One region of the Neorhizobium sp. R1-B genome, then DNA from elsewhere that is predicted to be linked to it. Evidence: predicted binding sites of a transcription regulator. Region 1 holds the regulator's gene; each other region holds the start of a gene.
The links. Region 1 encodes LexA, which represses DNA repair genes until DNA is damaged. Its sites were predicted from a motif close to TGTTCNNNNTGTGTTCNG; they were not measured.

Region 1 (7,477 bases):
CGACCTTGCCGATCAAGCCGGAGATCACGGTCGACGCGCAGAGCAAGTGGGCCGCTTTCGCCGATGCGGACGCCGCCATCGCCGCATCCGGAACGGTGATTCTTGAGCTTGGCCTGTCGAACGTGCCGGTCGTGTCCGCCTACAAGGCCGACTGGCTGATCACCTTGATGTCCAAGCGCATCAAGATCTGGTCGGGCGCGCTGCCCAATTTGATTGCCGATTATCCGGTGGTGCCGGAATATATAAACGATGTCGTACGTCCTGGCAGTCTGTGCCGCTGGGCCGAACGCCTCGCCTCCGATACCACCCAACGCCAGGCGATGATGGAGGGTTTCGATCTCACCTGGCAGCGTCTGCAGGTGCCGGTCCCACCCGGCGAAGCGGCGGCCGGCATCGTTCTGCAAGTCTTGGATACGAAAAAACCCGGTCATCGCTGACCGGTTTTTTGTTTGGGAGGCGCCTCGCTCAGCGCTTGGAGACGGGCACGTAGTCGCGCTGCGGTTCGCCGGTATAGAGCTGGCGCGGACGGCCGATGCGCTGTTCCGGATCTTCGATCATTTCCGCCCACTGGGCGATCCAGCCGACGGTACGGGCAAGCGCGAAGAGCACCGTGAACATCGTGGTTGGGAAGCCCATCGCCTTCAGCGTAATGCCCGAATAGAAGTCGATATTCGGATAAAGCTTCTTCTCGATGAAATATTCGTCGGTGAGCGCGATGCGTTCCAGCTCCATGGCGACCTGCAGAAGCGGGTCGTCCTTGTGACCGAGTTCGCCGAGAACCTCGTGCGTTGTCTTCTGCATGATCTTGGCGCGCGGATCGTAGTTCTTGTAGACGCGGTGGCCGAAGCCCATCAGCCGGAACGGGTCGCTCTTATCTTTGGCGCGGGCAATGTATTCGGGAATACGGTCGACCGAGCCGATTTCCGTCAGCATGTTGAGCGCTGCCTCGTTGGCACCGCCATGCGCCGGACCCCAGAGGCAGGCGATGCCGGCTGCAATGCAGGCGAACGGGTTGGCGCCGGAAGAGCCGGCGAGCCGGACCGTCGAGGTGGACGCATTCTGCTCATGGTCGGCGTGCAGGATGAAGATACGGTCCATGGCGCGCGAAAGCACCGGATTGACCACATATTCCTCGCAGGGCACGGCGAAGCACATGCGCAGGAAGTTGGACGCGTAATCCAGGTTGTTCTGCGGATAAACGAACGGCTGGCCGATATGGTATTTATAGGCCATCGCCGCGAGCGTCGGCATCTTGGCGATCATCCGTAGGCTGGCAACCATACGCTGATGCGGATCGGTGATATCCGTGGAGTCGTGATAGAAAGCCGAGAGCGCGCCAACGCAGCCGCACATGACGGCCATCGGATGCGCGTCGCGACGGAAGCCGGTAAAGAAACGGCTCATCTGCTCGTGGACCATCGTATGATGGGTGACGCGGTAGTCGAAGTCTTTCTTCTGGGCAGCCGTCGGCAATTCGCCGTAGAGCAACAGGTAGCAGGTTTCGAGGAAGTCGCCATGCTCGGCGAGTTGCTCGATCGGATAACCGCGATGCAGAAGAATGCCTGCATCGCCGTCGATATAGGTGATCTTGGACTCGCAGGATGCCGTCGAGGTGAAGCCCGGATCATAAGTAAAGGCACCGGTCTGTTTGTAAAGCGAGCCGATGTCGATCACATCAGGACCGATCGAGCCGGACTTTACCGGCAGGTCGACATGCTTGTCGCCGAGTGCCATATTTGCGCTTTTGCCCGTCATGCTGATCCTCCAACCTTTTGGCGGCGTGGCGCCTAAAAAGCGCCACAAGAATTAAGCGTCCATGCTTTGCTATATGATCCGAAAGCTCATGCCAAGCAGTCCTTGGTAGCATTTTGTGCAGCGCGGCACGATAAGAGGCAGCGGCACATACTTGGATGCCCAACTTTCCGGTGCAACTCACTTGAGTCCTTTGGGAATACTTGGTTTTCGCCGCCAGTTGACGACGCCTGAGGAAACGCGCAGGTTGTATTGTCGCTCATGCGGGGCAAGGTGGGGCGGGCGTTTCATGTCGGAAGACACAGCGTTTCCGAAATTGGTGGAGAGCAGGGGAGCGATCTTCCGGCAGGCCCGCTTTTTGCCAGATGCGGGCAAATCCGGGTCGCATGTTTTGGAGCCTCTTCCGGATCGTCGCCCGCGTCTGGGGAACCGTCCCGCGACCTATACCCGCGGCTATTGGCTGTCTCGGGGAATCCGCCGGCTGCGCCTCAGCCTCCCCGGCATGCTGGAGGAGGAGGCAGCACACGGGCATGGGTTTCTTTTTGTACCGGTCCTCGTCGGTGCCGGGGCGGCTGTCTGGTTCTCGCTGCCTGCCACGCCTCCGTTCTGGTCTCTCCTCGCGGCCTTCTTCATCTGTGTGACGCACGCAGTCGTCATGCGTCATGCGTCCGGCGCCTTGCGTGTGCTTCCTCCCGCTGTCGCGCTTTTTCTCGGCGGAATGATGCTTGCCGAACTGGAGACCTGGCGAAGAGGCACCATTATTCTCGATTCCCCGGTTACGACCGAGCTGACGGGTGTGGTCGAACGAAGGGAGATCGATGCCCGCGGCCGGTGGCGTTATATCGTACGTGTCGAGCGTACCTCGGGTCCTGAAATCCGGCGCTCTCCGGAGCGCGTTTCGCTGCTTGCGCGGGCGCGTCACGAGCCGGTGCAGACGGCAGATACGATCAGCGGCAGGGTTCGTTTATCGCCGCCATCGGGACCGGCGCTTCCAGGCCTCAATGATTTCGCCTTCTCTTCCTATTTCGATGGGATTGGCGCCGTCGGTTTCTTTTATGGAGCCCCGAAAGGGAGCCGCGACGCCGGACATCCTCATGGATGGTTCTCGGATATCGAGCGCTGGCTCTTCGATCTTCGCAGCATGATCGGCGGTAAGATCCGCGCGACAGTGCCCGGCGACGCGGGCGCCTTCGCAGCCGCGATCGTCACCGATGAGCGGCGGGCGATTTCCGAGGAGACCGTCGAAGCGCTGAGGCTTTCCGGCCTTGCCCATATCGTCGCGATCTCCGGGCTCAATATGGCGCTGGCTGCGGGTATCTTCTTCGTCGGCGTACGCACTATCCTCTCGCTGTTCACACGATTTGCCCAGTCCTTCCCGGTAAAGAAGCTTGCCGCCTTGGGTGCTCTCGCCATGGCGACCGCCTATTATCTCATTTCCGGCTTCGGCGTCTCCGCCGAAAGGGCCTATATCATGATGGCAGTCATGCTCGTTGCAGTCCTCTTCGACCGGCCGTCCATAAGCTTGCGCAATGTGGCCCTCTCCGCACTGGTCATTATCGCCGTATCTCCCTCGGAAATCCTTGGGCCGAGCTTTCAGATGTCCTTTGCCGCCACCGCCGCGCTGGTCGCTGGTTACGCGCTTTGGAAGCATCGGTCGAAAAAACATGACCCGGAGCCTCTGCCGTTTCGTCACCCGGTGGTCATGCCGATCACGGCGGTCTGGAATTTTACCGCCGGCATCTTCGTGACCTCGTTGATTGGGGGCATATCGACCGCGATTTTCTCTGTCGAGCATTTCCACCGCATCGCGACTTATGGGCTTGCGGCCAATCTCGCCGCCATGCCGGTCATTTCCTTCGTGGTCATGCCGGCGGGATTGATCGGCATGCTGCTGATGCCCTTCGGGCTCGATGGGCCGTTCCTGAAGCTCATGGGCCTCGGCCTGGAAGCGGTGATTGCGATCGCCAGGCATGTGGCGGCCTGGGGCGGCGATGTAGGCATCGGCCGCCAGCATCCCTGGTTCCTGGTCGTCTCGACGGCAGGCTTTCTTCTGCTGACGCTACTGAGAACCCGGCTCAGATACTTGGGTATTCCTCTATTGGTGGCCGGCTTGTTGCTGTCATGGCAGGAGCGGTCGAGATCCCTTCCGGATCTCCTGATCTCCGAGGATGGCACCATGATTGCCCTGACAGATGGTAATGGCATCGCCACCAATCGCACCCGTCCCGCGGAATTTGTCTATGATCAATGGAAGCGGGCGCTTCTGCTGGGGGACCCGGTGAAACCGGAATTGCTGCCAGCGAAAGACAAGTCTCCGCCGGAGACAGGCTCCCGGAGGGAAAGTCCGGAGGAAATCCGCTGCCTTCGAACAGTCTCGGCGAGCGTGCTGAATTGACGACGGAGGAGAGAGAAACGTCAAGCCGCGGGATGAAGCAGGTACCGGTCGGCCGGTTCATCTGCACCCCGCGAGCCTGGTGCGCGTCAAAAACCGCCGCAGGCGCTGTAGTCGTTCATGTGGAGGACGCGCGTTATGCCGGCGTCGCCTGCGACGCTGCGCATATCGTCGTCGCTCCACGTGCCAGGTTTGACCGCTGCCGTTCCGGAGCCCTGATGATCAACGGCAACGCGCTGAGGATCGCAGGAGCGCTCGAACTGTTTTTTGATGGTTCCGCGGACATCCACCGCTGGCGGCTTCGTGCAGCGCTCCTTGGCCAAGACCGCCCATGGACCCGCCATCGCCATTACGACTGGCGGCGCCAGATCTTCAGCTCATCCCTGCCGGAACCGCTGGGCAAACTGGTCAATGATAGCGGCGGATGAGACCCACAAGCTTACCCTGGATCTTGACCCGGTCCGGCGGGAAAATCCGCGTCTCATAGGCCGGGTTGGCGGCTTCCAGCGCGATCGACGCCCCGCGGCGACGGAAGCGCTTGAGTGTCGCTTCCTCCTCGTCCACCAATGCGACGATGATATCGCCCGGATTGGCCGTATTGCCGTTGCGGATGATTACGGTATCGCCGTCGAGGATGCCGGCCTCGATCATCGAATCGCCCTTGACCTCCAGCGCATAATGTTCGCCCGACCCGAGCATCTCGGCAGGGACGGCGATGTCGTGCGTATTGTTCTGAATCGCCGAGATCGGAACGCCGGCCGCGATGCGGCCCATGACGGGAACCGTGGTTGAGTTGGAACTATCGTCGTTGGCGGGGGGCTTCGCAGAGGCGGCAGCCGGTTGCGGCTTGCCAAGACTGCCTTCGATGACGCTGGGCGAAAAGCCCCGGCGCGGCTGAATGCTGGGCGCATAGGCTTCCGGCAGCCTGATGACTTCCAGGGCGCGCGCCCTGTTCGGCAGGCGGCGGATGAAGCCGCGTTCCTCGAGCGCGGTGATCAACCGGTGAATACCCGACTTGGACGCAAGGTCGAGCGCATCCTTCATTTCGTCGAAGGAGGGCGGTACGCCGGATTCCTTCATCCGTTCGTGTATGAACAGAAGCAATTCCTGCTGTTTGCGCGTGAGCATTTTCGGCACCCTCAAGAGTCGGAAACAAATCAAGAACGGACACTATATGTTCCATATGTGTTCCGCAAGTCCCTAAATTTTCGTGAAGTATGATGATTTTTTCTTCATAGATGTCTGCAAGATATCTGCTTCGTTACCACTTGCGCACGGCGTGCCCGCTGCCATTTTAGCTTTGCGATTCTGAAATTCCTGGGGGCCTCGCTTGAACGCAAGATCGATCGATCATCTCGTACTGCCGGTGGCGGACCTTGCGTTCGCGCGTTCGCGGCTCTCCGATCTCGGATTTACTGTCGCACCGGATGCATTTCATCCTTTCGGCACTGCCAATGCTTGTGTGTTCTTCTCGGATGGTACCTATCTGGAGCCACTGGCGATCACCAACCGCCGTCACGCGAGCGCTGCCGCCAAGCGGGGCAATGTCTTTACCGCGCGCGATCTCGCCTTTCGAAAAGGGCGCAACAGGCAGGGGCTTTCTGCCCTGGTCGTCGCGTCGCAGGATGCCGTCGCCGATCATGCCCGGTTCAGGCTGCGCGGAATTTCCGCCGGCGACATTCTGGAGTTTTCGCGCACGGTAAGGATGCCTGACGGTTCCGAGACAGAGGCGAGCTTTCGGCTGGCATTTGCAGGCGATGACCGGGCGCCCGAATTTTTCCTGTTCTCCGTTCAGCGCCTTGCTCCGCTGCCGTCCGACCGAGGCGAATTGGAGCGGCACGCCAATACGGTTGTCGGTTTGAGCGAGGTCATCCTGTCCGCTCAAGCGCCGTCCGACTTCGCCCCTCTGGTCGAGGAAGTGTTGATGGCCCGGGGGGAGGTGGAGCCCGGTTTTCTGAAATTGGCCGCCGCAAACGCGCGGATTCGCATTTTGGGAAATGATGATCTGGAGGCGGAATTTGCGCTCCCGCCGGTCGCTGGTGCAGATGGTTTGCACGGCCGAGCCGTCATCTTCAAGACGGCCGATCTTGCCGTGACAGAGATCATCCTTGCTGCTAATGACGTGGCATTCGTCCGCCGCGAAGGCCGCGTTCTGGTCCAGGCGGCACCCGGCCAGGGTGTTTTGTTCGGCTTCGAGGAATAGATTTATGGAAGTTTCTGCCAATCCACGCGTCCTAGTCGGCGAAGGAAAGGGCCAGGTGGTTTTTGCACAGGATGCGCGCCTGTCCTTGATCGCCGGTCCCTGCCAGATGGAGAGCCGCGACCATGCCTTCATGATCGCCGGCACGCTCCAGGAACTCTGCGGCAAGCTCGGCATCGGCCTCGTCTACAAGTCGTCCTTCGACAAGGCAAACCGCACCTCGATTTCGGGAAAGCGCGGCATCGGGCTGGAAAACGCCATGGAAATCTTCGCCGATCTGAAGAAGGAATTCGGGTTCCCCGTTCTGACCGACATCCACACCGAAGAACAATGTGCGATGGTCGCAGGCACTGTGGACATACTGCAGATACCGGCCTTCCTCTGCCGCCAGACGGATTTGCTTGTCGCCGCCGCGAGGACCGGCCGCGTCATCAACGTCAAAAAGGGCCAGTTTCTCGCCCCCTGGGACATGAAGAACGTGCTTGCCAAGTTCACCCAGAGCGGCAATCCGAACGTGCTGCTGTGCGAGCGCGGCGCTTCCTTCGGCTACAATACGCTCGTTTCGGACATGCGGTCGCTGCCGATCATGGCGGCCATGGGTTCGCCGGTTGTGTTCGATGCCACCCATTCGGTTCAGCAGCCGGGCGGGCAGGGAGGCTCCACGGGAGGCCAGCGGGAATTCGTGGAGACTTTGGCGCGCGCGGCTGTTGCGGTCGGCATTGCCGGTCTTTTTGTCGAGACCCATCAGGATCCCGACAATGCTCCCTCCGACGGCCCCAACATGGTGCACCTGAAGGATATGCCGAGGCTGCTCGAAAAGCTTCTCGCCTTCGACGCCATCGCAAAGGCGGCTTGAGAAATTTCTCAGCCAGCCTTTTGAAGGCCTGTCGCCGGCCGGTGACTTCCGGCTGTCGTGGACTGAAGCTTGAAGCGGGATAGAAGGCGGTTGAGCTTGGCCGCCTCTTCGCCGAGTTCATGGCACGCAGCACTTGTTTCTTCCACCATTGCAGCGTTCTGCTGGGTTACCGTGTCCATACGGTTGATCGCGGTATTGACTTCCTGGAGTGCCGTCGACTGTTCCGAGGAGGCCCGCATGATCGAGCCGATGAGGTCGGTGACCTTGGCGACCTGGC
Region 2 (7,477 bases), on a different contig from region 1:
TGGCACGCGGTTTTCTAGCCAGTCATCCCGACGGCATCCTCATTACTGATCCCAAGGGGCGTGTTCTTTACGCCAACGCCGCCTATGGCCGGATGACCGGTGCGACTAAGGCGAGCAATGTGCAATCGCTGGAAGCGCTGCTTTCCAGGACCCGCGAATCGACGGAGGCTCTTTACCGTTTGACCACCGCGTTGCGGGAAGGCCGCGAGGGGCATGAGGAGTTCAGGCTGCTGCAGCCGCTCGGTCGAGCGACGGGCAACGGTTCCGGTGCGCACTGGTATCGCCTCAAGGCGCGGCTACTTGGAGCTTCCGGCAAGAGCCAACTCGATATCTGGCAAATCACCGACATCACCTCCGAACGCGAGGATCAGGAGCGCTTCTTCCGCGAATTGCAGAACGCGATCGATTATCTTGACCATGCCCCGGCCGGTTTTTTCTCTGCCGGACGGAAGGGCGAGATCTTCTACCTCAATGCGACGCTAGCCGAATGGCTGGGTATCGATCTGACGAAGTTCACGCCGCGCTCGATGACGATTGCGGATATGGTGGCAGGCGAGGGCATGGCGCTGATCCAGTCCGTTCAGGCGGCCCCCGGACTGAAACGGACGGAAACCCTGGACCTCGATTTGCGCCGCACCAACGGCCAGAGCCTGCCCGTTCGCCTTGTGCACAATGTCAGCGCCACCCGCGATGGCGCGCCGGGCGAAAGCCGCACGATCGTGCTGGCGCGGCCGAAGGGCGGGGAAGGGGATCAATCCGCGTCCGCCATGCGGTTTACCCGGTTCTTCAACAATACGCCGATGGCGATCGCATCAGTAGACGGCGCGGGCAAAATCCTCCGCATCAACGCACCGTTCCTCAAGCTGTTTGCAGGGGTGGTTTCGCGCGACGAGATCGACTCGGGCGTGGAACTCGAGCGCATCGTGCACGAGAACACACGCCAGCAGCTGATGCAGGCGCTTGCCGCCGCCAAGGACCGGCAGGGGGACATTCCGCCGATTGACTCTCGCCATCCGGGCGATGAGAATCGTTATGTGCGCTTTTATGTGAATGCCGTGATCGACGAGAGCGACGAGGCGCCCGAGGAAGCGGCCATCGTCTACGCCGTGGAGACGACCGAGCAAAAGGCGCTCGAGACCCAGATGGCCCAAACCCAGAAGCTGAACGCGGTGGGAACGCTGGCAGGCGGCATCGCCCACGACTTCAACAATGTTTTGACGGCGATCCTGCTTTCCTCCGACCATCTTCTTTTACAGGCGCGTCCCTCGGACGCGAGTTTTGCAGATCTCATGGAGATCAAGCGGAACGCCAATCGTGCGGCGGTGCTAGTGCGGCAGTTGCTTGCCTTCTCGCGCAAGCAGACCATGCGTCCGGCGGTGCTGAACCTCACGGATGTCGTCGGTGACCTGCGCATGCTGGTAGACCGGCTGATTTCCGGCACGAATGTGAAGCTGGAAGTGGATTACGGACGTGACCTGTGGCCGGTCCGCACCGACCTTTCGCAGTTCGAACAGGTGCTGATCAATCTGTGCGTCAACGCCCGCGACGCAATGCCGACTGGCGGGACGATCCTGATCAAGACACGCAATGTGTCTGCGGAGGAGGCGTCGGATTTCCACCAGGCCGACCTCCCTTCGGAAGATTTCGTCATGGTCGAGGTCTCCGATACCGGCACGGGAATCCCGCCTGCAATCATGGACAAGATCTTCGAACCCTTTTTCACCACCAAGGAAGTCGGGAAGGGAACTGGGCTTGGCCTTTCGATGGTATACGGCATTGTCAAGCAGTCCGGCGGTTATATCTATCCCGAATCGGAAGTCGGTCGCGGGACCAGTTTCCGGATATTCCTGCCGCGCCACATTCCCGAGACGCCTGCGGTCATTCCAGGAGCTGCGGCTACCGCCGAGCCAGCGCCTTCCGTGCCTGTTCCGCCGGCGTCTGCCGCCGAGGACATGGACCTCACCGGAAAGTCCGCAGTCGTGCTTCTGGTCGAGGACGAGGAGGCGGTGCGTCGCGGCGGCAAGCGGATGCTGGAGACGCGCGGCTACACGGTCCACGAGGCGGGTTCCGGCGTAGAGGCGCTCGACATCATGGAAGAGCTGGAGGGTAGGGTCGACATCGTCGTCTCCGACGTGGTGATGCCGGAGATGGACGGACCGACGCTGCTTGCCGAGCTCCGCAAATCGTATCCGGACCTGAAATTCATCTTCGTGTCCGGCTATGCCGAAGATGCGTTTGCCCGCAACTTGCCGGCCGATGCCAAATTCGGTTTCCTGCCGAAGCCGTTCTCGCTGAAACAGCTCGCCGTCGCCGTCCGGGAAATGCTCGATTCGGATTAGGAAGATGCCGATCGAAATTCCGAACTTCCGCGATTCGTCCCGCAATTGCAGCGAGACGTTTGTTTTCTCAAGTGAATTTCCATGTGATTCATTGGCGTGAACATGACGGGAACGGAAGCCGAATAGCTATTTTCCGTCAAACTGTTGATCGGCTATTGCCAAATGAGAACAAAATAGGTACATCAGCTTTATCGGCTGCTTCATTGCTTGCGCGGCGGCAATAACCTAAAGGATGGGATCCATGGCACAGAATAGTTTGCGGCTGGTAGAGGAAAAAGGCGTGGACAAGAGCAAGGCGCTGGAAGCGGCACTGTCGCAGATCGAACGTTCCTTCGGCAAGGGATCGATCATGAAGCTCGGCTCGAACGAGAATATCGTCGAGATCGAAACGGTTTCCACGGGCTCTCTGAGCCTCGATATCGCACTCGGAATTGGCGGTCTGCCCAAGGGCCGCATCGTCGAGATCTACGGCCCGGAAAGCTCGGGCAAGACGACGCTCGCATTGCAGACGATCGCCGAAGCGCAGAAGAAGGGTGGCATCTGCGCCTTCGTTGACGCAGAACACGCGCTCGATCCGGTCTATGCACGGAAGCTTGGCGTCGATCTCCAGAATCTCTTGATCTCGCAGCCGGATACGGGCGAGCAGGCGCTTGAAATCACCGATACGCTGGTCCGCTCCGGCGCCGTCGATGTTCTCGTCGTCGACTCGGTCGCAGCGCTGACACCGCGCGCCGAAATCGAGGGGGAGATGGGTGATAGCCTGCCGGGTCTGCAGGCCCGCCTGATGAGCCAGGCTTTGCGTAAGCTGACCGCCTCTATCTCCCGCTCGAACTGCATGGTCATCTTCATCAACCAGATCCGCATGAAGATCGGTGTCATGTTCGGCTCTCCGGAAACCACCACCGGCGGCAATGCGCTGAAATTCTATGCTTCGGTTCGTCTGGATATCCGCCGCATCGGCCAGGTGAAGGAACGCGAAGAGGTCGTGGGCAACCAGACGCGCGTGAAGGTCGTCAAGAACAAGATGGCGCCTCCCTTCAAGCAGGTTGAATTCGACATCATGTATGGCGAAGGCGTTTCCAAGACCGGCGAACTGATCGACCTCGGCGTCAAGGCCGGCATTGTCGAGAAGTCCGGCGCCTGGTTCTCCTACAACAGCCAGCGTCTCGGTCAGGGCCGCGAGAACGCGAAGCTCTTCCTGCGCGACAACCCAGAGCTTGCCCGCGAGATCGAGATGTCGCTCCGCCAGAATGCGGGCCTGATCGCCGATCGCTTCCTGCAAAATGGCGGGCCGGATGCCGACGACGGCGACGCCGCCGCAGAAATGTAAGCGGTTCCGCCGCATTCAGGGTTTTCCCTGGCCGCTTACTTTTGAGCCGGCCGCCATCGAAAGATGAGCGGCCGGTTTCTCGTTCGGTTGGGGGGTGGAGCGGCTGGACAGTTGGGGGTGCGGACGATACAAGCCTTTGGTTTCGAATAACAGCATCGCATCCGGCGGTAAAAAGGGCCTAGCATGAGCGGCGTGAATGAAATTCGGTCGACCTTTCTCGACTATTTCCAGAAGAATGGACACGAGGTCGTGGCCTCAAGTCCGCTGGTGCCGCGCAACGACCCGACGCTGATGTTCACCAATGCCGGCATGGTGCAGTTCAAGAATGTCTTTACCGGTCTGGAAAAGCGCCCCTATTCGACGGCTGCCACCGCGCAGAAATGCGTGCGCGCAGGCGGCAAGCACAATGACCTCGACAATGTGGGGTATACCGCGCGCCACCACACCTTCTTTGAGATGCTCGGCAATTTTTCCTTTGGCGACTATTTCAAGGAACGCGCGATCGAGCTCGCCTGGAACCTGATCACCAAGGAATTCGGCATCGACCGGAACCGCCTGCTGGTGACCGTGTACCATACGGACGATGAAGCTTTCGGCCTCTGGAAGAAGATCGCTGGGCTGGCTGACGAGAAGATCATTCGTATTGCGACAAGCGACAATTTCTGGGCCATGGGTGATACCGGCCCCTGCGGCCCGTGCTCGGAGATCTTCTACGATCACGGCGACCATATCTGGGGAGGTCCTCCCGGTTCGCCGGAGGAGGATGGCGACCGGTTCATCGAGATCTGGAACCTCGTCTTCATGCAGTATGAGCAGGTGACGAAGGAGGAGCGGATCGATCTGCCGCGTCCGTCGATCGACACCGGCATGGGCCTGGAGCGGGTTGCGGCTCTTCTGCAGGGGCAACACGACAACTATGACATCGACCTTTTCCGCGCGCTGATTTCAGCCTCGGAGGAGGCGACCGGCGTCAAGGCCGAAGGTGAACGCCGGGCCAGCCACCGCGTCATCGCCGACCATCTGCGTTCGTCCGCCTTTCTGATTGCCGACGGCGTTCTGCCGTCCAATGAAGGTCGTGGTTACGTGCTCCGCCGCATCATGCGCCGCGCCATGCGTCATGCGCAGCTTCTCGGCGCTCGTGACCCGCTGCTCTTTAAACTCCTGCCGACGCTGGTGCAGCAAATGGGCCGCGCCTATCCGGAACTGATCCGGGCCGAAGCGCTGATCGCCGAGACGCTGAAGCTTGAGGAAACCCGCTTCCGGAAGACGCTCGAGCGCGGACTTTCTCTCCTTTCCGATGCAACAACGACGCTCGGTAAGGGCGACATGTTGGACGGAGAAACTGCCTTCAAGCTCTACGACACCTATGGTTTCCCGCTTGATCTGACGCAGGATGCGTTGCGTGCTCGCGAAATCGGCGTGGACATCTCCGGGTTCACCGATGCGATGGAGCGGCAGAAAGCCGAAGCCCGCTCCCATTGGGCCGGCTCAGGCGACAAGGCAACCGAGACGATCTGGTTTGAGCTCAAGGAGAAATTCGGCGCGACCGAGTTCCTCGGCTACGATACCGAGACCGCTGAAGGCGTGGTGCAGGCGATCGTGCGGGATGGCAAGACGATCGAGAGCGCTGCTACCGGAGAGCAAGTTCAGGTCGTCGTGAACCAGACGCCGTTTTATGGCGAATCCGGCGGACAGATGGGCGATACCGGTGTGATCTCCACCGACAATGCCACGCTGAATGTTACGGATACCCAAAAGAAGGGCGAGGGTCTCTTTGTCCATACCGCGACGGTTGCTGCAGGTATGCTGAAGGTGGGCGAGGCGGTCGCGTTGACGGTCGATCATGTCCGCCGGTCGCGTATCCGATCCAACCACTCCGCCACCCACCTCCTGCATGAAGCGCTGCGGGAGGTGCTGGGCACGCACGTCGCCCAGAAGGGGTCGCTGGTGGCGCCGGAACGTCTGCGTTTCGACGTATCGCATCCGAAGCCGATGACAGCCGAGGAATTGCAGAAGGTTGAGGACATGGCGAATGCCATCGTCCTTCAGAATGCGCCGGTCGCCACCCGCCTGATGAGCGTCGATGACGCGATCGCGGAAGGCGCTATGGCCTTGTTCGGCGAAAAGTATGGCGATGAGGTGCGTGTCGTCTCGATGGGCAAGGCCATTGCGGGCCCGAAAGCCGGCAAGCCCTATTCCATCGAGCTCTGCGGCGGAACGCATGTCAACGCAACGGGTGATATCGGTCTCGTGCGTATCCTTTCGGAGAGTGCTGTGGCAGCTGGCGTGCGCCGTGTCGAAGCCGTCACGGGCGAAGCGGCCCGTGCCTATCTTGCCGAGCAGGATGAGCGGGTGAAGACGCTTGCCGGTGCACTGAAGGTGCAGCCGGCCGACCTCGTTTCCCGAGTCGAGGCCTTGGTCGACGAACGGCGCAGGCTCGAGCGGGAACTGGCGGAAGCGAAGCGCCGGCTCGCCATGGGTGGCGGGCAGGGCGGTTCGACCGATGATGTCCGCGAAATCGCAGGCATCAAATTCATGGGTAAGGCATTGGCGGGCATCGACGCCAAGGACCTGAAAGGGCTGGCAGACGAAGGTAAGGCAAACCTCGGTTCCGGCGTGGTCACTCTGGTCGGCGTCTCGGAAGACGGCAAGGCGAGTGCGGTCGTGGCGGTAACGCCTGACCTTACCGGCCGCTTCAGCGCGGTCGACCTGGTGCGGATTGCCTCTGCAGCACTCGGCGGCAAGGGTGGCGGCGGTCGACCGGACATGGCTCAGGCCGGCGGTCCGGATGGCGCCAAGGCCAATGATGCGCTCGAGGCGGTTGCGGCTGCGCTGGGCGCCTGACCAATCTGCAGGGAAGGCGGGCTGAACCCGCTTTCCCTCTTCAAGGGAAGACCAATGGGCGTGAACGCCATGATTGAGGACGAACTTGAAGGGGCCATTGACGGCCTGCTGCCCGCTCTGTTTCGCGACGCGCCAAGTTCCGTCTCGTTCAACAAGCTGCGCAAGCGCCTGCTCCGTCAGGTGCGCCAGGCGTTTGACGATTTCCAGATGCTGAAAGGCCAGAAGCGCTGGCTCGTCGGTCTTTCGGGGGGCAAGGATTCCTATTCCCTGCTGGCGATCCTGCTGGATCTTCAATGGCGCGGCCTTCTGCCGGTCGAATTGATGGCCTGCAACCTGGATCAGGGACAGCCGAATTTTCCCAAACATGTGCTGCCGGATTACCTTGCGTCGATCGGCGTGAAGCACCGGATCGAGTATCGCGACACCTATTCCATCGTGAAGGAGAAGGTGCCGGAGGGCGCGACCTATTGTTCGCTCTGTTCGAGGCTCAGGCGCGGCAACCTCTACCGGATCGCGCGAGAGGAGGACTGTGATGCTCTCGTTCTCGGGCATCACCGCGAGGACATTCTGGAAACCTTCTTTATGAACTTCTTCCACGGCGGCAGGCTCGCTGGCATGCCGGCAAAGCTTCTGAATGATGAAGGGGATTTGATGGTCTTGCGGCCACTCGCTTACTGCGCCGAGGACGATCTGGCAAAATTTGCCTCCGCCATGCAGTTTCCGATCATCCCATGCGACCTTTGCGGATCGCAGGACGGCCTTCAGCGCAATGCGATGAAGGCGATGCTTGTGGATATCGAGGCTCGCATGCCGGGCCGCAAGGACGCGATGCTGCGAGCTCTTGCCCATGTCAATCCGTCCCACCTCCTCGACCCGAAACTTTTCGATTTTTCCGGCCTCCAAGCCACAAGAACCTGAGACTTTTCAATGACCCCTCCGCTAGACGTCACCAAGCTTGCCGACC
Region 3 (7,477 bases), on a different contig from region 1:
GCGGTGTACCGATCGGCAGACGCCAGACCTTTTCCTTGTACACGATGCCGCGCGAGGAGAAGAACAGAACCGGTGTATGGGTGTTCGCGACGAACAGGCGCGAGACGAAATCCTCGTCGCGCGTCGCCATGCCGGACCGGCCTTTGCCGCCGCGGCGCTGAGCACGATAAGTGCCTAGCGCCACGCGCTTGATGTAACCAAGATGGGAAACGGTCACGACCATGTCTTCACGGGCGATGAGATCCTCATCGTCCATGTCCGGACCGCCTTCCATGATTTCAGTGCGGCGCGGCGTGCCGAATTCGTCGCGCACCTCGGCCATTTCGTCCTTGACGATCTGCTGGATGCGCAGTCTCGACGACAGAATGTCCAGATAATCGCTGATCTCGGCCCCGATCTTGTTAAGTTCGTCGCCGATTTCGTCGCGGCCGAGCGCCGTCAGGCGGGCCAGACGAAGCTCGAGGATGGCGCGGGCCTGTTCCTCGGACAGATTATAGGTGCCATCGTCATTGATCCGGTGGCGCGGATCGTCGATGAGGCGTATCAGCGCCTCGACATCCTGAGCAGGCCAGCGGCGTGTCATCAACTGCTCACGCGCAGTCTGCGGATCGGGCGCGCGGCGGATCAGAAGAATGATCTCGTCTATATTGGCGACGGCAATGGCCAGACCGACCAAGACATGCGCACGTTCACGCGCCTTGCGCAGCAAATACTTCGTGCGGCGGCTGACGACCTCCTCGCGGAAGGACACGAAAGCCCTCAGCATGTCGATCAGGGTGAGCTGTTCCGGCTTGCCGCCGTTGAGAGCCACCATGTTACAGCCGAACGAGGTTTGCAGCGGCGTATAGCGATAAAGCTGATTGAGTATCACTTCCGCATTGGCGTCGCGCTTCAGCTCCACCACGACGCGATAGCCCTGGCGGTCGGACTCGTCACGCAGATCGGAAATGCCTTCGATACGCTTTTCGCGCACCAGTTCGCCGATTTTTTCGACCATCGCCGCCTTGTTCACCTGAAAGGGAACTTCGGTGATGATGATCTGCTCGCGGTCGCCGCGCATCGGCTCGATCGTGGCACGGCCGCGCATGATCACGGATCCGCGTCCGGTTTCATAGGCCGACCGGATTCCGGAGCGTCCAAGGATCATCGCGCCGGTCGGGAAATCGGGACCCGGGATGATCTGCATCAGCTCGGGTAGTTCGATCGCCGGATTGTCGATCAGCGCGATACAGCCGTCGATAACCTCGGAAAGATTGTGCGGCGGTATGTTGGTCGCCATGCCGACGGCGATGCCGCCTGCACCGTTGACCAAAAGATTCGGGAATTTCGCCGGAACCACGACAGGCTCGGAGAGCGTGCCATCGTAGTTGTCGCGGAAATCGACGGTTTCCTTGTCGAGATCGTCGAGCAGGGCGTGGGCGGCTTTCTCGAGGCGGCATTCGGTGTAACGTTCGGCCGCCGGCGGGTCGCCGTCGATCGAGCCGAAATTGCCCTGACCATCGATCAGCGGCAGGCGGAGAGACCAATCCTGCGCCATGCGCGCCAGCGCGTCATAGATCGCCGAGTTGCCGTGCGGATGGAATTTACCCATCACGTCCCCGGTCACGCGGGCGCATTTGACGTATTTCTTGTTCCAGTCGATGCCGAGTTCCGACATGCCGTAAAGGATGCGCCGGTGGACCGGTTTCAGTCCGTCGCGCACGTCTGGAAGTGCGCGGCTGACGATCACGCTCATGGCGTAATCGAGGTAGGACCGCTGCATCTCTTCCATAATGGAAATGGGTTCAATGCCTGGAGGCAGCTTTCCGCCGCCGGGTGTGCTTTGCTCAGTCAAATCGGATCACGATCTCTGTTCGGAATCAGTTTCTTTTTTATAGCGGAAAGCGGTTCCGAGCGCCAATTTCCACCGTCGTTTTGAACAGCTTTTGCGGTCTTTTCCAGGCATTTCTCCTGGGACGCGACGACGGCGGAAAGCCGTGAGGCGGGCTTTCCTAAACCGTGCGCCTGTCCTAACAATCTTCAAGTCCAACTGCAAGGATCGCAGAGGTCCAGGAGAAGATATGGCAAGCCCCGATATGCTGGTCAATGCGTTGACCACGATGCTCGTAACGCTCGATCCACCGGGGCTGGCGCCGGTCTTTCTCGGCCTGACGGTCGGCATGACGGGAATCCAGCGCCGCCACGTCGCCTTTCGCGGCTCCCTGATCGCGTTCGGCATCCTGGCGCTCTTTGCGCTGTTCGGATCGAACGTCCTGGGTCTGCTCGGAATATCGATCGGCGCCTTCCGCATTGCGGGCGGTTTGCTGCTTTTCTGGATATCCTTCGAAATGGTCTTCGAAAAGCGCCAGGAACGGAAGGAGAAGACGTCCCAGGCCGCAATCACGATCGACCACCTTCACAATATCGCTGTCTTTCCGCTGGCTCTTCCGTTGATAGCCGGGCCTGGTGCGATCTCCGCCACCGTACTGCTCGCCGGCGCCTTCCCGGGCCCACTCGACCGGACCCTGCTGATCGGCGTCATCGCACTCATTATGGGGCTCGTCTACGTGACGCTTCTGGTCGCGGAACGGCTCGACCGTTTCCTCGGCGTGACCGGCCGAGCAATTCTCACGCGCCTGCTCGGCGTCATCCTGGCCGCTCTCTCGGTGCAGTTCGTGCTCGACGGCGTTCGCTCGGCCTTCAATCTGTAATATTTCGAAAACGTCATATGGCGCGACATTGCAGGTTTTTCTGCTAAAAGCCGCGGCAAAGAGAATCAAAGAAGGTTTTGCCATGCGGCGTGTGTTGCGGCGGCTTTTTCCCGAAGCCACCTCCATCAGTGTGAAAGAACGGTTGCGCGCAGCCTCGGGAGCCCTGGCCGGGATCCTCGCAACAGGTTTGCTCGGCAGTCTGGCGCTGCGAGCCGACGCCTCTCTTCCGGCGCTGATCGCGCCGATGGGAGCCTCCGCCGTCCTTTTGTTCGCGGTCCCGTCCAGTCCCCTCGCCCAACCCTGGTCGATTCTCTGCGGCAATATCGTTGCCGCATTTGTAGGAGTCACCACGGCGCTCGCGATAGAGGACCCGTTCCTGGCGTCCGCGATCGCCATTGGCGTCGCAATCGCTGCGATGATGGCACTGCGATGCCTGCACCCGCCAAGCGGAGCCATCGCGCTGACCGCCGTTCTGGGCGGGCCTGCCATTCATGATCTGGGATACGGTTTCGTATTCTGGCCGGTCGCCGGCAACTCGCTCGCCCTGCTGCTTCTTGCCCTGGTCTTCAACAACCTGACGGGGCGCCCCTACCCTCATTCCATAAAGCCGCCGGCAACCGATCACGGTACCGCCGATCCCGCTCCGATGCAGCGGATCGGCTTTACTTCAGCCGACCTCGACGATGTCCTGAAGGAATACGATGAGTTTCTGGATATCGACCGCGAAGACCTGGAGACTATCCTCAGAAGAACCGAACTGCGATCCTACCGGAGACGCGCAACGCATCTCGACTGCGCCAGCATCATGTCTCGCGATGTAGTGGCGGTCGCGCCCGACAATTCGCTGAAAGAAGCGCAGGACGTGATGCGCAGCCACCATTTCCGGGCGTTGCCGGTCACCAACGACCGTGCCGAGGTCGTGGGCATTGTCACTCAGACGGATTTCCTGGATAAGGCGACCTGGACCACGGGGCGCCCGAGAATTGGCTTTGCTCAGCGGATTCGGCTTATGCTGTCCGGGGCAAGCGCCCCGAACGACACCGTCAAGGATATCATGACCACACCGGTCCGGACCGTTGCGCCCGACACGCCCATTGCCGACGCGATCGTCATCTTTGCAGAAGAAGGGCTGCACTATCTGCCGGTGACCGGCGGAACCAACAAGCTGGTGGGGATACTATCGCAGTCGGACGTGCTGGTGGCGATGCTCGCAGACAGCGCGAACCAGAATACGGAAACACGCCTCTCCGCCTAATGGCGGTCGGACGGTTGCCCGCGGGCATACCCGCCCGGCGAGTGCCGCTTGGATCAGAACGGAATATCGTCGTCGAGATCGCGGGAAAAATTGCCGCCGGCAGGCTGATTGCCGCCGCGGCTCGAGCCGCTGGAACCGCCCGAGGACCGGCGGTCATGATCATTTCCACCGCCATAGCCGCCGCCGAAGTCGTCACCGCCGAAGTCATTGCCGCCGCGGGCTCCGCGGTCGCCACCGCCCTCACCCCGGCCGTCCAGCATCGTCAGCGTCGAGTTGAACCCCTGCAGCACGATTTCGGTCGAATACCGGTCGTTGCCGGTCTGATCCTGCCATTTGCGGGTCTGCAGCGCGCCTTCGATATAGAGCTTTGCGCCCTTCTTCACATACTGCTCGACGACCTTGCAGAGGCCTTCGTTGAAGACCACGACGGTGTGCCATTCGGTCTTTTCCCGCCGCTCGCCGGAATTGCGGTCGCGCCAGGTCTCGGAAGTCGCGATGCGAAGATTGGCGATCGGCCGACCGTCTTGCGTGCGGCGAATTTCCGGATCGGCGCCTACATTTCCAATCAGGATCACCTTGTTCACGCTACCAGCCATAACTTTCACCTCATCCGCCGCCTGCTTTGCGGCCTTGAAACCAATCGTATCACTTTAGCCCATCGACATGCCCGGTTGGGCATTCATGAATTTTAATCCACAGGCAAATTGTTCTTTATTTGTTCTATTTTATTCCTATAGTGCTGTCAACCGACTCGGAACGGTCCGCAATCGCAGCAGTTTCGTCTCGACAGGCACGGATCAATCACTACATAAGGACCTCGATCCTCCCAAAGAGCATGATGATGAGTGAACTCAAAACCATTTCCATACGTGGCGCGCGCGAGCATAATCTTAAGGGCATCGACCTCGATCTGCCGCGCAATTCGCTGATCGTCATGACGGGCCTTTCGGGGTCGGGCAAATCGTCGCTTGCGTTCGACACGATCTATGCGGAAGGCCAACGTCGTTATGTGGAGAGCCTATCGGCCTATGCGCGCCAGTTTCTGGAAATGATGCAGAAGCCGGATGTCGATCAGATAGACGGCCTTTCGCCGGCAATTTCGATCGAGCAGAAAACGACCTCGCGCAACCCGCGCTCGACGGTCGGCACGGTCACCGAGATCTACGACTATATGCGCCTGCTTTTTGCGCGCGTCGGCGTGCCCTATTCGCCGGCAACAGGCCTGCCGATCGAAAGCCAGACCGTCAGCCAGATGGTCGACCGCATCCTCGCCTTCGAGGAGGGCACGCGCCTTTACATTCTGGCGCCGATGATCCGCGGCCGCAAGGGCGAGTACAAGAAGGAACTCGCCGATCTGATGAAAAAGGGCTTTCAGCGCGTCAAGGTTGACGGCCAGTTCTATGAGATCGCCGATGTTCCCGCGCTCGACAAGAAATATAAGCACGACATCGACGTTGTTGTGGACCGCCTCGTGGTGCGCTCCGACATTTCCGCACGCCTGGCGGACAGTCTCGAGACCTCGCTGAAACTGGCCGACGGGCTGGCGGTCGCGGAATTCGCCGACAAGCCGCTGCGCGCCGAGGATACCGCAGCCGGTGGCTCCGCCAACAAGTCGCTCAACGAGACGCACGAGCGGGTGCTGTTTTCTGAAAAATTCGCCTGCCCCGTTTCCGGTTTTACCATTCCGGAAATCGAGCCTCGGCTGTTTTCGTTCAACAATCCCTTCGGCGCCTGCCCGACCTGCGACGGCCTCGGTTCGCAGCAGAAGGTGGATGAGGCGCTGATCGTGCCGGAACCCGCCCGCACGCTGCGCGACGGCGCGATTGCGCCATGGGCGAAATCAACCTCACCCTATTACAACCAGACGCTCGAAGCGCTCGGAAAAGCCTTCGGTTTCAAGCTGTCCAGCCGTTGGAACGAGCTTTCCGAGGAGGCTCAGAAGGCCATCCTGGAGGGCACTGAGGAAAAGATCGAGTTCCACTATGCCGACGGCGCCCGTTCCTACAAGACGATCAAGAACTTCGAAGGCATCGTGCCGAACCTCGAACGCCGCTGGAAGGAAACCGACAGCGCCTGGGCGCGCGAAGAGATCGAACGCTACATGTCGGCCGCTCCCTGCCCGGCCTGCAACGGTTTTCGCCTGAAGCCGGAAGCTCTCGCGGTGAAGATCAATAAGCTGCATATCGGACAGGTCACGGATATGTCGATCCGGCTTGCGCGCGACTGGTTCGAAGTGCTGCCGGAACAGCTGAACGCCAAGCAGAACGAGATCGCCGTCCGCATCCTCAAGGAGATCCGCGAGCGTCTGCGGTTCCTCAATGACGTGGGCCTCGATTATCTCAGCCTCTCGCGCAATTCCGGCACGCTTTCGGGCGGCGAGAGCCAGCGCATTCGGCTCGCCTCGCAGATCGGTTCCGGCCTCACGGGCGTGCTTTACGTATTGGACGAACCGTCGATCGGCCTGCACCAGCGGGACAATGCGCGGCTGCTCGATACGTTGAAGCACCTGCGTGACATCGGCAATACCGTGATCGTCGTCGAGCATGACGAGGACGCTATTTTAACGGCGGACTATGTGGTCGACATCGGCCCGGCCGCCGGTATCCACGGCGGTCAGGTGGTGGCACAGGGCGCGCCGAAGGACATCATGGCCAATCCCAAGTCGCTGACCGGCAAATATCTGTCGGGCGAACTCGGCGTGCCGGTTCCCATGGAGCGCCGCAAGCCCAAGAAGGGCAAGGAGATCAAGGTTTTCGGTGCTCGCGGCAACAATCTCAAGAATGTCACCGCGGCCATTCCGCTCGGTGTCTTCACGGCCGTTACCGGCGTTTCCGGCGGAGGCAAGTCCACATTCCTCATCGAGACGCTCTACAAGGCTGCCGCGCGCCGCGTCATGGGTGCGCGCGAAATACCTGCCGAACACGACAAGATCGACGGTTTCGAGTTTATCGACAAGGTGATCGATATCGACCAATCGCCGATCGGCCGTACGCCGCGTTCCAACCCGGCGACCTATACCGGAGCCTTCACGCCGATCCGCGACTGGTTCGCGGGTCTGCCGGAAGCCAAGGCACGCGGCTACCAGCCGGGACGGTTCTCCTTCAACGTCAAGGGAGGGCGCTGCGAAGCCTGCCAGGGCGACGGCGTCATCAAGATCGAGATGCACTTCCTGCCGGATGTCTACGTCACCTGCGACGTCTGCCACGGCAAGCGCTACAATCGCGAGACGCTTGACGTGCATTTCAAGGGTAAATCGATCGCCGACGTGCTGGACATGACGGTTGAGGAAGGGGTGGAGTTCTTCTCCGCGGTGCCGGCGGTGCGCGACAAGCTGCAGTCGCTCTTCGATGTCGGCCTCGGTTATATCAAGGTGGGGCAGCAGGCCAACACGCTTTCGGGTGGCGAGGCGCAGCGTGTCAAGCTAGCCAAGGAACTGTCGAAACGCTCGACCGGACGTACGCTCTACATCCTCGACGAGCCGACGACGGGCCTGCATTTCCACGACGTGGCCAAGCTCCTAGAAATGTTGCAT
Region 4 (7,477 bases), on a different contig from region 1:
ACTTTTCCGATCGGCCAGTCCCGCATTCGCGCGAGTTCGGCGATATGGGTTCCGATCTCGGCCGCTTCCGAAATATAGGTGATCGTATCCTCGAGCGTATCGCCGGCAAACAGCAGCTTTTCATCCGGCAGCCAGAGCACGTTGCCATCGGCGCTGTGGATCGCGAAGTGATGCAGTTCCACATTGCGATGGCCGACCGTGAATTCGAGCCGTCCTTCGAAAACCGTTATCGGCATGACGAACGGCTGGATCGGCGGATTGGCGTTTTCGATCTTGTCGCGGTTCTGCTCGAGTTTCTCCGCGGTCAGCCGCAGCGCGATGATCTCACAATCGGCAAATACTGCATTTCCGGCGATGTGATCCTTGTGCCAGTGGCTCAGCACGACGCGGATCCTGGTGACGCCAAGGCCTTGCAGATGATGCCGGATCGCCTGGGCATGCTTGATGGAGATGTGCGTGTCGTAGACCAGCGCCTCGTCCCGGTCGATCAGGGCATAGGAGGCAATGCCGAGAGAATAGGCGCCGTCGTCCAACCAGTTGGCCGCTTGCGCATGGAGCCGCTTGCCCGCGACGCGGCCGTCGTAATAGGCGAAGATGCCTGGATAGGGTTCAAGGATGCGAAGCGTCTCGGTCATTTCAAGCATCGCAAGCCTCATGCGACCAATGGGGCGGCAACCGCCTTCAGCACATCGCGAGCGGCCTTTGGATCAAGCCTGACCTGCAAGCCGCGCTGCCCGCCATTGATATACACGTGCGGCTCGTCGAGCGCAGCGATTTCGATTGCCGTCGGAACCACCTTCTTCTGACCGAAGGGACTGATGCCCCCGACATGATAGCCGGTGGCGCGCTCCGCCTCGGCAGGCTTCATCATCGCGGCCGACTTGCCGCCGAAGGCCGCGGCGAGCTTCTTCATCGAAACCTCACGATCGGACGGCACGACGACGCAGACCGGCTTGCCGTCCACCTCCGCCATCAGCGTCTTTAGCACCCGGCAAGGCTCCTCGCCGATCGCTTCGGCCGCCTGCAGGCCGATCCGGTCGGCATTCGGGTCGTAGTCATAGGTGACGGTCGTGAAGGCGACACCGGCCTTCTGAAGGGTCTGCGTGGCACGCGTTGTCTTCGACATGACTTCAGTTCCCGCCGAACGCCTCTTCGTAGATCTCGGGTTTGAAGCCGACGATCAGCTTGCCATCGGCTTCCAGCACCGGACGCTTGATCATCGAAGGCTGAGCAGCCATCAAATCGATCACCTTCTGGCGGTCAAGGCCGGCCTTGTCGGCGTTATCGAGCTTCTTGAAGGTGGTTCCCGCCCGGTTCAGTACGGTTTCCCAGCCGGCGCGGCTGGTCCAGTCTTCCAGACTGGAGCGCTCGATACCGGCGATCTTGTAGTCGTGAAAGTCATAGGTGACACCTCTGCGGTCGAGCCATTCCCGCGCTTTCTTCATCGTGTCGCAGTTCTTGATGCCGTAGATCGTGATCGCCATCGAATACCCCATGTGCCGAGAGGGATCGATATCAACAGGCACCCTCCTCATGCAAGTCGTTGATCTGGCTCAATCGGCGTTATGTGACGGTTGCATGGCTCCCCTGTGCTGTTGTGCGTTGCACAAACGAGGGTCCGAGCTCATATTTTAGCGGAAAGAAAAGGAGAGATTGTCATGATCGCACAGAAGAAGAACCGTGGCGCATTTGGCCGGGCCTTTGCCGTCGTCAGCGCCGCAATTGCAGTTTCGGCTGCCGTAGAAAACCATCGTCGCCCGAAGAGCCACGATCTTAACACCCTCGGCATCGACCCCAAGGCTTTTGATCAGCTCGTTTAACTGGCTTCCGGCGAAACAGCCGCGAGTGTAACGGCTTCATCCGAAAGTATAGTTTCGCGCGCATTGCGCGCGGAAACTGTCCGTTAACCATAGCTATCCTATTATCTCCTAATATTTTGGAGGTTGAGGTGAGCGGGCAGGTCCTGAAAATAGCCGAGCGGCCGGATGCGGACGCGCTCGATGCCGAAGTCCTGAAGAATTCCGTCGTAAAGCTGGCTGGTGAGGCTTCGGCTCTCGGTCTCCACCTCGTCGATATCGCGGGTGTTGTACAGGATACCGCCGCCCAGTCTTCGCAGCATGCAGCGCTTCTGGGGCGTCTGACGCAGTCGGCCCAATCGATCGCCGAAGTCAACGGCCAGATCGCTCGCTCACTGCATGAATCCGATGAATTGACCACAAGCGCCCGCCAGGTTCTGGGCGCGCAGGCCGAGCAGCTTTCCGGTTCCGTCACCGCCATCGATCATATGGTCAATGCCTCGCAGGAGATCGGCGCGGAAATCAAGCTATTTTCCTCCGCATTGGGTGATGTCGGGCGGCTGGCGGATGCGATCGGCACGATTGCCCGGCAGACGAACCTTCTGGCGCTTAACGCGGCGATCGAGGCGGCGCGCGCAGGCGATGCGGGCAAGGGTTTTGCGGTGGTTGCGGCCGAGGTTCGGGCGCTGTCGCTGCAGACCTCTCAGACGACCAGTTCCATTCAGGCGACGCTCGACCAGCTGAACAGCCGCATCGACCGGCTTGTGGCGGCCGGCGAGGGCGCAAGCCGCTCCGCCGAAGGCGTGAAGACGACTGCGATGAAAGTGCAGGGCTCCTTCAAGGGCGTCGAAGACGTGATGACACGCATCCTCGACAACGCATCCGCGTTGGCGGGCACCACCGAAACCGTCGACCGGCAATGCGGCGAATTCGCCTCCTCGATTGCCTCAGCTGCCAGCGCGATCCTGAAATCCAACGATCAGCTTCAGCAGACCTCCGCCCGTGTCGGCGATATGGTGACGATTTCCGAACGGATGATCCAGGCGACCGCCAACGCCGGCGTCGAGACGCCGGACAGTCCCTACATCCGGCAGGTGATAAAGCTTGCCGCCGACGTCTCGACCGCTTTCGAAGCAGGTGTCAGATCGGGCCGCATCGACATGGCCTCGCTTTTCGACCGGCAATATGCGGCGATCCCCGGCACGGATCCTGTTCAATACATGACCCGCTTTACCGAGTTCACGGACGCGGTCCTGCCGCCGATCCAGGAAGGCGCGCCGGAAGCCGACGAACGGATCGCCTTCTGTGCCGCTGTGGACGAAAACGGCTATCTGCCGACCCACAATCGCAAGTTCTCGCAGCGCCCGCGTCCCGGTGATCCGACCTGGAACACCGCCAACTGCCGCAATCGGCGCATCTTCAACGACCGCGTCGGGCTCGCCGCGGGCCGCAACAAGGAACCATTTCTGCTGCAGACTTACCGCCGCGACATGGGCGGCGGCCAGTTCGTGCTGATGAAGGACATTTCCGCGCCGATCACCGTGAACGGCCGTCATTGGGGTGGCCTGCGCCTGGCGATCCGGGTCTAAGCCCGCGCTGCCTCCAACGTGGAACTCTCTTCATAGGCTGCATCAAGCCTGGCGATGTCGATCTTCCTCATCGACAGCATCGCCTCCATGACCCGGTTGGCCCGCATGGCATCGCTGTCGGTCAGCATTTTCGGCAGTCTGGCGTAGTTGACCTGCCATGCGAGCCCGAACCGGTCGGTCAACCAGCCGCAGGGCTGTTCCTGCCCGCCTTCGGCGAGCTTTTCATAATATGCGTCGATTTCCTCCTGCGTCTCGCAATGGATGAGAAAGGACACCGCGCCGTTGAACTTTGCCCACGGCCCGCCGTTGATCGCGGCAAAGCTCTGGCCTTCAAGCTCGAAACCCATGGCCATGACCTGCCCCCTGGGCCGCGGTCCGGCATCGCCATAACGAGAAACCTCGGTGATGCGGGAGTTTTCGAACACCGATACATAAAAATTGACGGCTTCTTCCGCATTGTCTTCGAACCAGAGATGCGGAACGATCTTGTGCTTCTCGATGGCCATTTTTCTCTCCTCTATCGGGTGACGTTCTTAGAACGTGGCGGAACCAGCCGATCCGACATCGCTCCGAAAATATTTATGCCTTTAGGCCATCAGTCTCAGTTGTTCGAAGCTTGGTGGGTAAGGTACGGCTTTCGGATCGAACGCCCATCGACCGAGTTCTTCGTGGCGGGTCTGGCCGTGATAGCTATAGACGAGCATGAATTCGCCGGAGATCCACGCGTAGTTGCGCGTGAGAGGCAGGGGTTCGATATTCCTGCAATCATAAGCAAGCGTTACATGCGGCATGAGCGCGCTCGCCTGAAAACTCGGAAGATTGTGTTGTGCCAAGGCACGCCCGAGCATCCTCACGAACTGGCCAACCATGGCATTGCCCTTGGGACGATAAAGGGCAAGATGGCGACTGTTGCCAAACAAGCCGGCACTGTCGAGGGTTATTGGGATCGGTCGCGCCTGAATGCCGGCCGCGATCGCCCTGGCTCTCTCGATCAACCGTGAAGGAGGTTTGTCGAACCGCCCCATGCAGAGCAGGCTCATATGCAGGAGATGTGGCGGATAAGCGTCCCGTCCGCGCTGAACCGCCAGATGAGTTGCGGCATCCTCATGCATCCGCAAGGCCACGGGGTTTGTAGGCCGCAGGACGAACATCAGACTGCTTTCCGGTCGGGCAGGGAAAACCGGCATCGACGGCCATCCGTCGCTGCCGAACAGCGGCAGCTGGTCGGTCGCAACTTTCCGATTCGTCCCCCTGCTTCCCATCTCCGTGCTCCGATTTGAGTTGGACGCAGATTAAAGGGATCGATGCCTCTAGTAAAGAACAAAAGAAGAACGTTTGCGCCGGCGACGTCGGCGAGGTTTTCGTGAGGATAGTCTCCTTCGAAGTAAGAAACGGGTTGAAACTCTTTGGGCGAAGGACGATTTTGGAAGGATCGACATGTGGAGGTCTGCCCATGGCTACGCATCAATATCTCGTTTTTGAAACGGCCGGCGGTTTCTGCGGCATTGCGTGGAACGACAAGGGGATCACGCGCTTTCAGCTCCCCACGAAGGCGGCGGAGTCGACGGAACGGCTGCTTCTCCGTCGCCTGCCGATGGCGAAGCCGGGACAACCGACGGTAAAAATCCACGAAGCCGTGGAGGCGGTGAAGCGGTATTTTGCCGGCGAATCGGTGGATTTTTCACGCTTCACGCTGGATCTCGACGATCAGGACGATTTCTTCAGGGAAATTTATTCCGCCGCCCGGCGGGTGGGCTGGGGCCATACCACGACCTATGGCGCCATCGCCAAGGAATTGGGGGCAGGCCCGCAGGCTGCCCGGGATGTCGGCCAGGCAATGGCAAGGAACCCCGTGGCGCTGATCATTCCTTGCCATCGGGTGCTTGCCGCCGGCGGCAAGCTGGGCGGCTTCTCGGCGCCCGGAGGCGCCATGTCCAAAGCACGCATGCTCGAGCTGGAAGGCGTCAGGCTCGGCCCGTCGGAACCGGCCCAGCAATCGCTCGGCTTCTAGGCCCGGAACGCGTGTCTTCGCGGAAAGGGCGACCCGATGTTCAGGTCGCCTTTGCACTCGCGTCGGTTGACACAGAACAACCTGTTGCAAGGGCAGGCATGGTAGAAAGCGGGAAAGGAGGAAGGACATGCCTGCCGCCGCCGCCAAAGCCCAATTGAAAGAAATCACCGTCGAGGAATATGTCAAGCTCAGGAGCCTGATCGATAGGATCGGCGAAGAGCAGGCGATGAGAAAACGCGAAGACGATACGTCCATCAAGGACGTCGTCGCTCACCGGGCCCATTGGATCGAACTGTTCCTTGGCTGGTATCGTGACGGCCAGACCGGGCAAAAGGTCGATATTCCCGCGAAGGGCTACAAATGGTCCGACCTCAAAACCTTCAATGCCGACCTGCGGGCAAGGCAGGCGGATCTCAGCTGGCTTGACGCGCGGGCGTCACTGGAAGGCTCTCATCAGAGACTTCTCGACTTCATCGATCGTCACGACGACGATGATCTTTATGCTGGTCCAATGAAAGGCGGAAACAGCCCGTGGACGACCGGGCGCTGGGCTGAGGCGGCCGGCCCGTCGCACTATAGATCGGCTGCGAAATGGATCCGCGCTTGCCTCCGGTCAGACCTGTCTGGGAACTGATCTTCAGCGCGAATGTTCATAGCACCCGTCAAGCGATTTCATCCCGCGCCAGTGGGTGAAAGACGTTGCTCCAACTGAGCCGACGGTCGTCTGCTATCCGTCGGATTTGGATACTCCCGGTTAAGCCGAAATCATTCCCACTCGATCGTGCCGGGCGGCTTCGACGTCACGTCATAAACGACCCGGTTGATGCCGCGCACCTCGTTAATGATGCGGGTGGCCGTACGGCCGAGGAAGTTCATGTCGTAGGGGTAGAAATCCGCCGTCATGCCGTCGACCGAGGTGACGGCGCGCAGTGCGCAGACGAAGTCGTACGTGCGATAGTCGCCCATCACGCCGACCGTCTGCACCGGCAGAAGCACGGCGAAAGCCTGCCAGATCGTGTCGTAGAGGCCGGCCTTGCGGATTTCGTCGAGATAGATCGCGTCCGCCTTGCGCAGGATCTCGAGCTTTTCGCGGGTCACGCCGCCGGGGCAGCGGATCGCAAGTCCCGGACCCGGGAAGGGGTGGCGACCGACGAAACGGTCCGGCAGGCCGAGTTCGCGGCCAAGCGCGCGGACCTCATCCTTGAAGAGTTCGCGGAGCGGCTCGACGAGCTTCATGTTCATGCGCTCAGGCAGGCCGCCAACATTGTGATGGCTCTTGATCGTTACGGACGGGCCGCCGGAAAAGGAGACGCTTTCGATCACGTCCGGATAAAGCGTGCCCTGGGCGAGGAAGGCGGGTGCGCCTTTGCCGTCTTCGGCAATCTTGTTGGCTTCCGCTTCGAAAACCTCGATGAACAGACGACCGATCGTCTTGCGTTTCACTTCCGGATCAGAGACGCCGGCAAGCTCCGTCAGGAACAGGTCGGAGGCATCCACATGCACGAGCGGAATGTTGTAGTGGTCGCGGAACATCTTGACCACTTCCTCCGCCTCGTTGAGGCGCATCAGGCCGTGATCGACGAAGACGCAGGTGAGCTGGTCGCCGATCGCCTCGTGGATCAGCACTGCCGCGACCGAAGAATCGACGCCGCCCGAGAGGCCGCAGAGCACGCGGCCGGAACCGACCTGTTCGCGGATCTTGCGGATCATCTCGGCGCGATAGGCCGCCATCGTCCAGTCCGACTTCAGCCCGACGATCTTGTGCACGAAGTTGGAAAGCAGCTTCGCACCGTCAGGCGTGTGCACCACTTCAGGATGGAACATGGTCGTGTAGTAGTGCCGGCTCTCGTCGGCGGCGATCGCGAAAGGCGCGTTCTCGGACGTCGCGATGACCTCGAAACCTTCGGGCAGCTTGGTGACGCGGTCGCCATGGCTCATCCAGACCGGATAACGGTTACCCGTTTCCCAGAAACCATCGAAGAGCGGGCTCTTTGCCCTGATCTCCACGTCGGCGCGTCCGAACTCTGCTGCGTGACCGCCTTCCACCTCACCGCCAAGCTGCAGGCAGAGCGTCTGCTGCC

Region 2: the regulator LexA is predicted to act here: its motif matches at 2,504-2,521, upstream of recA (recombinase RecA).
Region 3: the regulator LexA is predicted to act here: its motif matches at 4,651-4,668, upstream of uvrA (excinuclease ABC subunit UvrA).
Region 4: the regulator LexA is predicted to act here: its motif matches at 4,702-4,719, upstream of EDE05_RS02600 (2'-5' RNA ligase family protein).

What each region holds. Positions count from the first base shown of each region.
Region 1 is NZ_SOEM01000019.1:54,748-62,224, reverse strand. Features, by position in the region: gene lpxB (lipid-A-disaccharide synthase) at 1-437, shown strand, start outside; gene gltA (citrate synthase) at 466-1,755, opposite strand; gene EDE05_RS21095 (ComEC/Rec2 family competence protein) at 2,042-4,147, shown strand; gene EDE05_RS27335 (hypothetical protein) at 4,180-4,572, shown strand; gene lexA (transcriptional repressor LexA) at 4,553-5,272, opposite strand; gene EDE05_RS21080 (VOC family protein) at 5,475-6,347, shown strand; gene kdsA (3-deoxy-8-phosphooctulonate synthase) at 6,352-7,200, shown strand; gene EDE05_RS21070 (methyl-accepting chemotaxis protein) at 7,209-7,477, opposite strand, start outside.
Region 2 is NZ_SOEM01000023.1:1,615-9,091, forward strand. Features, by position in the region: gene EDE05_RS22420 (PAS domain-containing sensor histidine kinase) at 1-2,339, shown strand, start outside; gene recA (recombinase RecA) at 2,581-3,669, shown strand; gene alaS (alanine--tRNA ligase) at 3,853-6,513, shown strand; gene ttcA (tRNA 2-thiocytidine(32) synthetase TtcA) at 6,568-7,431, shown strand; gene EDE05_RS22440 (inositol monophosphatase family protein) at 7,441-7,477, shown strand, end outside.
Region 3 is NZ_SOEM01000016.1:9,089-16,565, forward strand. Features, by position in the region: gene gyrA (DNA gyrase subunit A) at 1-1,834, opposite strand, end outside; gene EDE05_RS19350 (MarC family protein) at 2,061-2,690, shown strand; gene EDE05_RS19355 (HPP family protein) at 2,773-3,945, shown strand; gene EDE05_RS19360 (single-stranded DNA-binding protein) at 3,999-4,541, opposite strand; gene uvrA (excinuclease ABC subunit UvrA) at 4,787-7,477, shown strand, end outside.
Region 4 is NZ_SOEM01000001.1:543,101-550,577, reverse strand. Features, by position in the region: gene EDE05_RS02625 (MBL fold metallo-hydrolase) at 1-644, opposite strand, end outside; gene ybaK (Cys-tRNA(Pro) deacylase) at 653-1,126, opposite strand; gene EDE05_RS02615 (ArsC family reductase) at 1,131-1,484, opposite strand; gene EDE05_RS26690 (hypothetical protein) at 1,659-1,820, shown strand; gene EDE05_RS02610 (methyl-accepting chemotaxis protein) at 1,949-3,385, shown strand; gene EDE05_RS02605 (VOC family protein) at 3,382-3,891, opposite strand; gene EDE05_RS02600 (2'-5' RNA ligase family protein) at 3,973-4,647, opposite strand; gene EDE05_RS02595 (methylated-DNA--[protein]-cysteine S-methyltransferase) at 4,833-5,396, shown strand; gene EDE05_RS02590 (ClbS/DfsB family four-helix bundle protein) at 5,524-6,030, shown strand; gene guaA (glutamine-hydrolyzing GMP synthase) at 6,162-7,477, opposite strand, start outside.